DNA from 2 places in the Pseudoalteromonas sp. S3776 genome. Region 1 is predicted to be linked to the other one. Evidence: predicted binding sites of a transcription regulator. Region 1 holds the regulator's gene; the other holds the start of a gene.
What was found. The regulator NrdR, encoded in region 1, represses ribonucleotide reductase genes. The targets are predictions, from matches to a motif close to AAACACNANATNTNGTGTTT.
Positions count from the first base shown of each region.

Region 2: nrdA (class 1a ribonucleoside-diphosphate reductase subunit alpha) is a predicted target of NrdR. The motif match lies at 2,599-2,618, and genes of this name have one in related genera.

Region 1 is NZ_PNCU01000011.1:46,305-50,736, forward strand. Features, by position in the region: gene thrC (threonine synthase) at 1-162, shown strand, start outside; gene glyA (serine hydroxymethyltransferase) at 433-1,689, shown strand; gene nrdR (transcriptional regulator NrdR) at 2,101-2,550, shown strand; gene ribD (bifunctional diaminohydroxyphosphoribosylaminopyrimidine deaminase/5-amino-6-(5-phosphoribosylamino)uracil reductase RibD) at 2,553-3,686, shown strand; gene CWC16_RS06300 (riboflavin synthase) at 3,703-4,356, shown strand; gene ribBA (bifunctional 3,4-dihydroxy-2-butanone-4-phosphate synthase/GTP cyclohydrolase II) at 4,386-4,432, shown strand, end outside.
Region 2 is NZ_PNCU01000032.1:40,637-45,068, forward strand. Features, by position in the region: gene nrdB (class Ia ribonucleoside-diphosphate reductase subunit beta) at 1-120, opposite strand, end outside; gene nrdA (class 1a ribonucleoside-diphosphate reductase subunit alpha) at 193-2,475, opposite strand; gene CWC16_RS13315 (HAD family hydrolase) at 2,888-3,568, opposite strand; gene ubiG (bifunctional 2-polyprenyl-6-hydroxyphenol methylase/3-demethylubiquinol 3-O-methyltransferase UbiG) at 3,568-4,278, opposite strand.

The sequences.
Region 1 (4,432 bases):
GCTCACCCAGCTAAGTTTAAAGAAAGCGTAGAAGAGATTCTAAATATTGAACTTGAGATGCCAAAACCACTGAGCGACGCACTTGCAAAACCTTGTTTAGCAAAGGACATTAACGCCGATTACGACGCGTTACGTAATGAAATACTCACTAAGTTGGGCTAACTAACTTAGTGTTAAAAAAGCGGCTTTGGCCGCTTTTTTTGTGTTTTAAATGCAGTCTATAAAACTACTGTCATTAACTAATTAAATGTAAAAATTAAAAGTCATTTAAATTATTAATGAATTTATAAAAAAATATCATCTTAAAAATGCTGTGAAATAGATTCAATCCCTGTTTAAATATCCTCAACTTAAGAGCGTAGGCAAAGCGTTGTTTAAAGCGTACAATAAAGCCTCTAAAAAACACCATACACGTTGCCCTAGGAGACCCCAATGTTAGAACGTAGCATGAATATTTCGGATTTTGATCCAGAGTTATTTGACGCGATAAACAAAGAAACTGCTCGCCAAGAAGAGCACATTGAATTAATTGCATCAGAGAACTACTGTAGCCCACGCGTACTAGAAGCGCAGGGTTCACAGCTTACAAACAAATACGCAGAAGGTTACCCGGGCAAACGTTACTATGGCGGTTGTGAGCACGTAGACGTTGTTGAGCAACTTGCAATCGATCGTGCGAACGAGTTATTTGGTTCTGACTATGCGAACGTTCAGCCTCATGCAGGCTCTCAAGCTAATGCCGCTGTTTTTTTAGCGTTATTAGAAGCCGGTGACACTGTACTTGGTATGAGCTTAGCTCATGGTGGTCACTTAACGCATGGTTCACACGTAAGTTTCTCTGGTAAGCTATATAATGCTATCCAATATGGGCTAGATGAAGTAACCGGCGAAATTGATTACGCACAGGTAGAAGCGCTAGCACTAGAGCATAAGCCAAAAATGATTATTGGTGGTTTTTCTGCATACTCAGGTATTGTTGATTGGGCTAAATTCCGTGAAATTGCTGATAAAGTAGGTGCTTACTTATTCGTTGATATGGCTCACGTTGCTGGTTTAATTGCGGCGGGTGTTTACCCAAGCCCAGTACCTCACGCGCATGTTGTAACAACAACAACACACAAAACATTAGCAGGCCCTCGTGGTGGTTTAATTATTTCTGCATGTGGTGACGAAGCAATTTACAAAAAGCTTAACAGCGCTGTATTCCCAGGTGGCCAGGGTGGTCCTTTATGCCACATTATTGCTGCAAAAGCAGTGGCATTTAAAGAAGCACTACAACCAGAGTTTAAAACATACCAAGCACAAGTTGTTAAAAATGCACAAGCTATGGTTGCTGTTATGCAAGAGCGCGGCTACAAAATCGTATCTGATAAAACAGAAAACCACTTATTCTTACTTGATTTAATCGATAAAGATATCACAGGTAAAGATGCAGACGCAGCGCTTGGTAATGCAAACATTACTGTGAACAAAAACTCTGTACCAAACGATCCTCGCTCACCGTTTGTTACTTCTGGTTTACGTATTGGTTCACCTGCAATTACACGTCGTGGCTTTAAAGAAGCTGAATCGAAAGAACTTGCTGGCTGGATTTGTGACGTATTAGACAATATCAACGATGAGTCAGTACAAGCGCAAGTTAAAGAAAAAGTTAAAGCAATTTGTGCAAAACTACCTGTATACGCTTAATTGCATAAGCAGCAGTAATTTAGAGCACAACAAGGGGCCTGTTTACCTTTCGAGATTTAATTTGCAGTAGTGTGCTTGGTTTTTAGGCAAGGCAGAGTCTATGTAGTGTGGTTACTCCACACAAATAGGCGATAACGCAGCATAAATGCCAAACATGCACTGCCCTCGAGTTCGTCCTAGGGGCGATTTACTCTTTGTTGCCTACATGGATGTAGGTAAGGGGCGTGAGCAGGACGCGGAAGCTTTGCTCGGTTTTTACTTAGCCCACTAGGTTACAAACCTCGCGCCGCGATCAAATCACCCCTAGATAGAACAAATTTAATCCTGAAAGGCCAACAGGCCCTATTTTTTTGCTAAGATAAAAGGCCGCTAAATAGCGGCCTTTTTTGTTTAAAACGGAAGTACCTAGTTATGCATTGCCCATTTTGTACCGCAAAAGATACTAAAGTTATTGATTCTCGCCTTGTTGGCGGAGGCCACCAAGTTCGCCGTCGTCGTGAATGTAACGAGTGTCACGAGCGATTTACTACCTTTGAAGGCGCCGAGTTAGTTATGCCTCGTGTGATTAAACAAGACGGTAGCCGAGAACCATTTAACGAAGACAAGCTACTAAATGGCCTTAATCGCGCCCTAGAAAAACGCCCTGTAAGTACTGAGCAAGTAGATGAAGTGGTTAATATTATCAAATCGCAGTTGCGTGCTACCGGTGAGCGAGAAATATCGAGCCACTTGGTGGGGGAGTGCATAATGGAGGCGCTTAAAAAGCTTGATAAAGTCGCCTACGTGCGGTTTGCCTCTGTATATCGCTCGTTTGAAGATATACGCGAATTTGGTGAAGAAATTGCCCGTTTAGGGGAGTAGTAATGCAAAGCCAAATACCGTTTACCGAACAAGATGAAATGTATATGGCGCGGGCCATCGAACTTGCGAAAAAAGGGCGATTTACAACCACTCCAAACCCCAATGTAGGGTGTGTTTTAGTTAAAGATAACCACATAGTTGGTGAAGGGTTTCATCAATTAGCGGGGCAGGGACATGCTGAGGTTAATGCGCTTGCTGTAGCAGGTGAAAATGCAAAAGGCGCAACAGCTTATGTTACGCTTGAACCGTGTAGTCACTTCGGGCGGACTCCTCCTTGCGCAGAAGCTTTAAAATCGGCAGGTGTAGTAAAGGTGATTGCTGCGATGGTCGATACTAACCCGCAAGTAGCAGGCAAGGGGCTTAAAATACTTAGCGATGCTGGTATTGAGGTTGCTTTTGGGCTGTTAGAGAAGCAAGCACGCGCACTTAATTTGGGGTTTTTTAAGCGTATGGAGCAGGGGCTGCCGTACGTAACGTGTAAAATGGCCGCTAGTATTGATGGTAAAACTGCGCTTAAAAATGGACAAAGTAAGTGGATTACTGGCTCAGCTGCGCGACAAGATGTTCAGTTACACCGAGCACAAAGTTGCGCTATTTTAACCGGCGCCGATACGGTCATTACGGATGACGCTAAACTTAATGTAAGGTTAAACGAACTCCCAGAGGCTTTACCTACCGAGTTACCTCTTCGCCAACCTGTGCGTGTTATCATTGACTCGCAAAATAGGCTTACACCAGAGTTGGCATTATTCAATACTCAAAGTGATATAATAATATTTACTACCAAGGTTGATAAATCAGCGCAATGGCCACATTTTGTAAGGCATGTTGAAGTGCCACAGCACAATAACAAAGTTAATTTAACGTCTGTTTTAGCGCACCTTGCTAAATTGCAATTTAATCATGTTTATTTAGAAGTGGGTGCTACACTTGCCGGTAAAATGACAGAGCTTAATTTAATAGACGAATATATATTTTATCTAGCGCCAAAATTAATGGGGGGCGATGCAAAAAGCTTAGTTAATTTTGCACCGCTGACAGATATGCAAAATACCGTTAATTTGACGTTTACAGAGTGTGTAAAAATAGGCGATGACTTACGTATAACCGCTATAAAACACATTCCAACCACTTAATTTAAAGAGTAGGGCTATGTTTACTGGAATAATTGAAGCCACAGGCAAAATTGCGCTATTACAAAAAAAACAAGGCGATTTAGCCATTCGCATTCAAAGCGCTAACCTTGATATGAGCGATGTAAAGCTAGGTGATAGCATTGCCACTAACGGTGTATGCTTAACCGTAGTCGATAAGCACATTGATGGCTTTAGTGCCGACTTATCAAATGAAACTATCAGCCTCACTGGGTTTGCAAATTATAATATTGGCCAAACAGTTAATCTAGAAAAAGCCATGCAGCCGGTTTCGCGTTTAGGGGGGCACTTGGTCTCTGGTCATGTTGATGGCATTGCCACCATTACCGCTATTACGAGTAATGCGCGCGCAACAGAGTACTGGTTAAGCACAGATGAAAACTTAATGAAGTACATACCTTATAAAGGGTCTGTATGTATAGATGGTATAAGCCTGACAGTAAATGCTGTCCAAGGTAATGAATTTAAATTAACCATAGTGCCGCACACAAGCGAGCAAACTACCATTGCTGATTTTAAAGTGGGCACACGCGTTAATTTAGAAGTTGACCAAATTGCACGTTATTTAGAGCGCCTTATTAAAGGGGCTGAGCAGCCAACGGGCTCAGACATTTCAATGAGCTTACTAGCTAAAGCTGGTTTTGTTAAATAACGACACTGATAACTTACACGAGCAAATTTATGAACTTACACAGCGCACAAGAAATCATCGATGACATTAAAGCCGG
Region 2 (4,432 bases), on a different contig from region 1:
CAATTTCTCAAAAATAGGGTATTTTTGTTGATCGTAACGCGAAACGTTAACGGTTTGGCCAAAAAACATTGGCTCTTGCATTTGATCATTATGGTTACGACTAAAAGTAGTATAAGACATGTCTATCACTCAAAAACTATCACTAAAACTATCAGGACAAAGCGGGCAAAGAGCCCGCTTTAAGTTTATCTATTAAATTTTACACGCGCCGCCTGCACAATCGTCATCTTCGACTTCTGGCGTATCGTCTTGTGCATCTGATGCACCATCGCGGGTGTTATGGTAATAAAGTGTTTTAACACCCAATTTGTAGGCACCCAGTAAGTCTTTTAATAAGACTTTCATAGGTACTTTACCGCCTTCGTACTTACTTGGATCATAATTTGTATTGGCCGAAATAGTTTGGTCAATAAACTTTTGCATTATGCCCACTAACTGTAAGTAACCATCGTTTGATGGAATATCCCACAGCAGCTCGTAGTTATCTTTTAAGCGTTCGTACTCTGGCACTACTTGTTTTAAAATACCGTCTTTACTTGCTTTAACGCTAATGTGACCACGTGGTGGCTCAATACCGTTAGTCGCGTTAGAGATTTGCGACGATGTTTCTGAAGGCATTAATGCGCTAAGTGTTGAGTTACGCATGCCGTGCTCTTTAATGCTGGCACGTAATGAGTCCCAATCTAAGTGCAGTGGCTCATCACAAATTTTATCTAAGTCACGTTTGTACGTATCCGTTGGCATAATACCTTGAGAGTACGTTGTTTCGTTAAACTTAGGACACGCGCCACGCTCTTTAGCAAGCTCGTTTGATGCTTTCATTAAGTAATATTGAATTGCTTCAAACGTTTTATGAGTCAGTGCATTAGCACTGCCATCTGAGTAGCGTTTACCATTTTTAGCTAAGTAGTAAGCGTAGTTAATTACACCTATTCCTAATGTGCGGCGGCCCATTGTGGCATTACGTGCAGCCGGTACTGGGTAGTCTTGGAAATCAAGTAGATTATCAAGTGCACGTACTGCAAGTTCCGCAAGCTCTTCAAGTTCATCAAGTGACTCAATAGCACCTAAGTTAAATGCCGATAGCGTACAAAGGGCAATTTCGCCTTCTTCGTCGTTTACGTTATTTAACGGCTTAGTTGGCAATGCAATTTCTAAACATAAGTTAGATTGGCGAATTGGCGCAACTTTAGAAATAAACGGGCTGTGAGTGTTACAGTGATCCACGTTTTGTAAATAAATACGACCTGTACTGGCTCGCTCTTGCGCAAACATTGAGAATAGCTCAATCGCTTTGATACGCTTTTTACGAATAGACTCGTCTTGCTCGTATTTTATATATAGTGCGTCAAATTCATCTTGGTCTTCAAAGAATGCATCGTAAAGACCTGGTACGTCTGATGGGCTAAATAACGTGATATAATCGTCTTTAATCAAACGAGAATACATTAGTTTATTAAACTGTACGCCGTAATCTAAGTGACGAACACGGTTATCATCAACACCACGGTTATTTTTAAGTACAAGCAGGTTTTCTACTTCTAAATGCCAAAGCGGATAGAATAAGGTTGCTGCACCGCCACGAACACCACCTTGCGAGCAGCTTTTAACAGCTGTTTGAAAGTGCTTATAAAAAGGGATACAACCAGTGTGGTACGCTTCACCGTTACGAATATGGCTACCTAACGCACGAATACGGCCGGCGTTAATACCAATACCCGCACGTTGTGATACGTATTTAACAATCGCAGATGATGTAGCATTGATTGAATCAAGGCTATCGCCACATTCAATAAGTACACATGAGCTAAATTGCCGAGTAGGGGTACGTACACCCGACATAATGGGTGTAGGCAAAGAGATTTTAAACGTTGATACAGCATCGTAAAAACGCTTGATGTAATCAATACGTGTTTCGCGCGGGTAGTCAGAGAATAAACTCGCAGCCACTAAAATATATAAAAACTGAGCACTTTCGTAAATTTCACCTGTTACGCGGTTTTGTACCAGGTATTTACCTTCAAGTTGCTTTACGGCTGCGTAGCTAAAGTTAAGATCGCGCGAATGATCAAGATACGCATCTAGCTCGTCAAGCTCTTGCTCTGTGTAATCAACAAGTAAGTGAGCATCGTAGCGTTTGTCTTCAACCATTTTTGTAACATGGTCAAATAAACGTGGAGGCTCAAACTGGCCATACGCTTTTTTACGTAAGTGGAATACAGCTAAGCGGGCAGCTAAGTACTGGTAGTCAGGCGACTCTTTTGAAATTTGATCGGCTGCTGCTTTAATGATGGTTTCGTGAATGTCTTTTGTACGAATACCGTCGTAAAATTGAATGTGCGACTTTAATTCAACCTGTGAAACCGATACGTTGTTTAAACCTTCGGCGGCCCATTCAATAACGCGATGGATCTTATCAAGATCTAGCGGCTCTTTACGCCCGTCACGCTTGCTTACAGATAACTGTTGGTTCATAGCTTTGCCTGTATTCCTTGGGAATTGAGTATTTTGACCAATGTTCTATACCTCGCTAAAGCAAGGTACGTATTCATTTATTATAAGTTTCACCGTATGGGCGAATTTAATTGAATAACATTTGGCCACAATATCTGGTGTTGTTCAATTTAGAGATCACAAGATAGTGTGGTCTGAGTTGATTTGCAAGGGACATAATTGCCCCTATTTGTGGATAACTTTGGGATAAAGCAATTGTGTTAGTAGTCACTCACCTTTGAACAATCATTTAAGTTGAAATAGCTAAAAATCAACTAATGATCAGCTAAATTTGCGCATTTTGAAAATAAATTTTGACTGCTTTTTTTATCATCAAGCTTTGCATAAAAACTAACAAAATCACAATATATAGTGTTTAATAACACCAATGGCACTATATATGGTTGAAAGCATCAATAGGGCTGCGCCAATTAAAGTCGGCTTCCCAGCGCAACGCCTCCTCAATACTTGGTATATAGCCCCAAAGCGCTGTAGCGGTATGCATACCTGCAGCTTTACCCGCTTGTATATCACGTTGTGCATCACCTACGTATAAACAACGCTTAGGATCAACGTTCATCAGTTTTGCACAGTGTAATAAGGGTAAAGGAGACGGTTTCGCTTCGGTAAGCGTATCGCCACTGATCACCACATGTGCATTTTTGAATGCGGGGATAGCTGCCACTAAAGGATCGGTTAAAAACCCAGGTTTATTGGTCATTATCCCCCATTTTATAGCTTGGTTCTCAAGGGCTATGAGTAATGATTCTATGCCTTCAAAACAGTGTGTGTGCTTAGCTAGGTTTTGGCTATAGTAACTCACTAGCTGTTTTATCCGCTGTGCTTGAGGTTGCGTGGCCCATTGTTCTTTAAAGCCGAGCTCAAGTAATGCACCTGCGCCATTAGAAGCAGCTTTTCGGTACGCCTCAGGTGCAACTTGGGCAACACCTTCACTTTTAAGTACAGCATTCAATGCTGCACCTAAATCATCAGCTGTATCAAGTAAAGTGCCATCTAAATCAAATAAAAAAGCATCGTACTCAAAAGGAGTTACTGGAGTAGAAGAGCTAGCCATTACGCTAACTTCTCAAAGTGAAGTATATAATTAACACTTACATCTGTATTTAATGAATATTGCTTAGAAAGCGGGTTATAGCTAAGACCTGCACTGGCGCGTACTTTTAAGCCAGCTTGCTCAGCCCATGCAATAAGTTGTGCAGGTTTGATAAATTTGTTGTGGTCGTGTGTGCCTTCTGGCACCATTTTCAGTAGCTTTTCAGCACCTACAATAGCAAACAAGTATGCTTTAGGTGTTTTATTAAGAGTTGAGAAAAACACATCAGCCCCAGGCTTGGCAAGCTTTGCTACTGCATGAATAATAGAAGCAGGGTCAGGTACGTGCTCCAGCATCTCCATGCAAGTTATTACATCAAAGCGAGCAGGGAACTGGTTTGCAAACTCCTCTGCAGGTACTTTTATATAGTCAACATTTACACCCGTTTCTAGGCTGTGTAGTTTGGCTACGGTGAGTGGCTCTTGGCCCATGTCTATACCGGTTACGTTTGCCCCCATGCGCGCCATGCTTTCACTAAGTATACCGCCACCACAACCTACATCGAGTGTTTCTTTTTCAAATAAACCTTGGCTTTTGTTAGCTACAAAGTCTAATCGTAATGGGTTAATTTCGTGAAGAGGTTTAAACTCTCCGTCTTGGTCCCACCATCGCTCAGCAATGGCTTCAAATTTTGCTATTTCTGCGTTATCTACATTTTGATGTTCGGTCATAAAATACTTCCTCGTCAATCTGAGGCCATTATATAGGCCTAAATTGATAAATCGCAAAGTTTTGCGCCTGTAAATTAAAATTAATTGTGATAGCATGGTCGCTTAGAAATAATAACAAATACTCTTGGCACCCAATACCGGGTTGCAAAGAGCT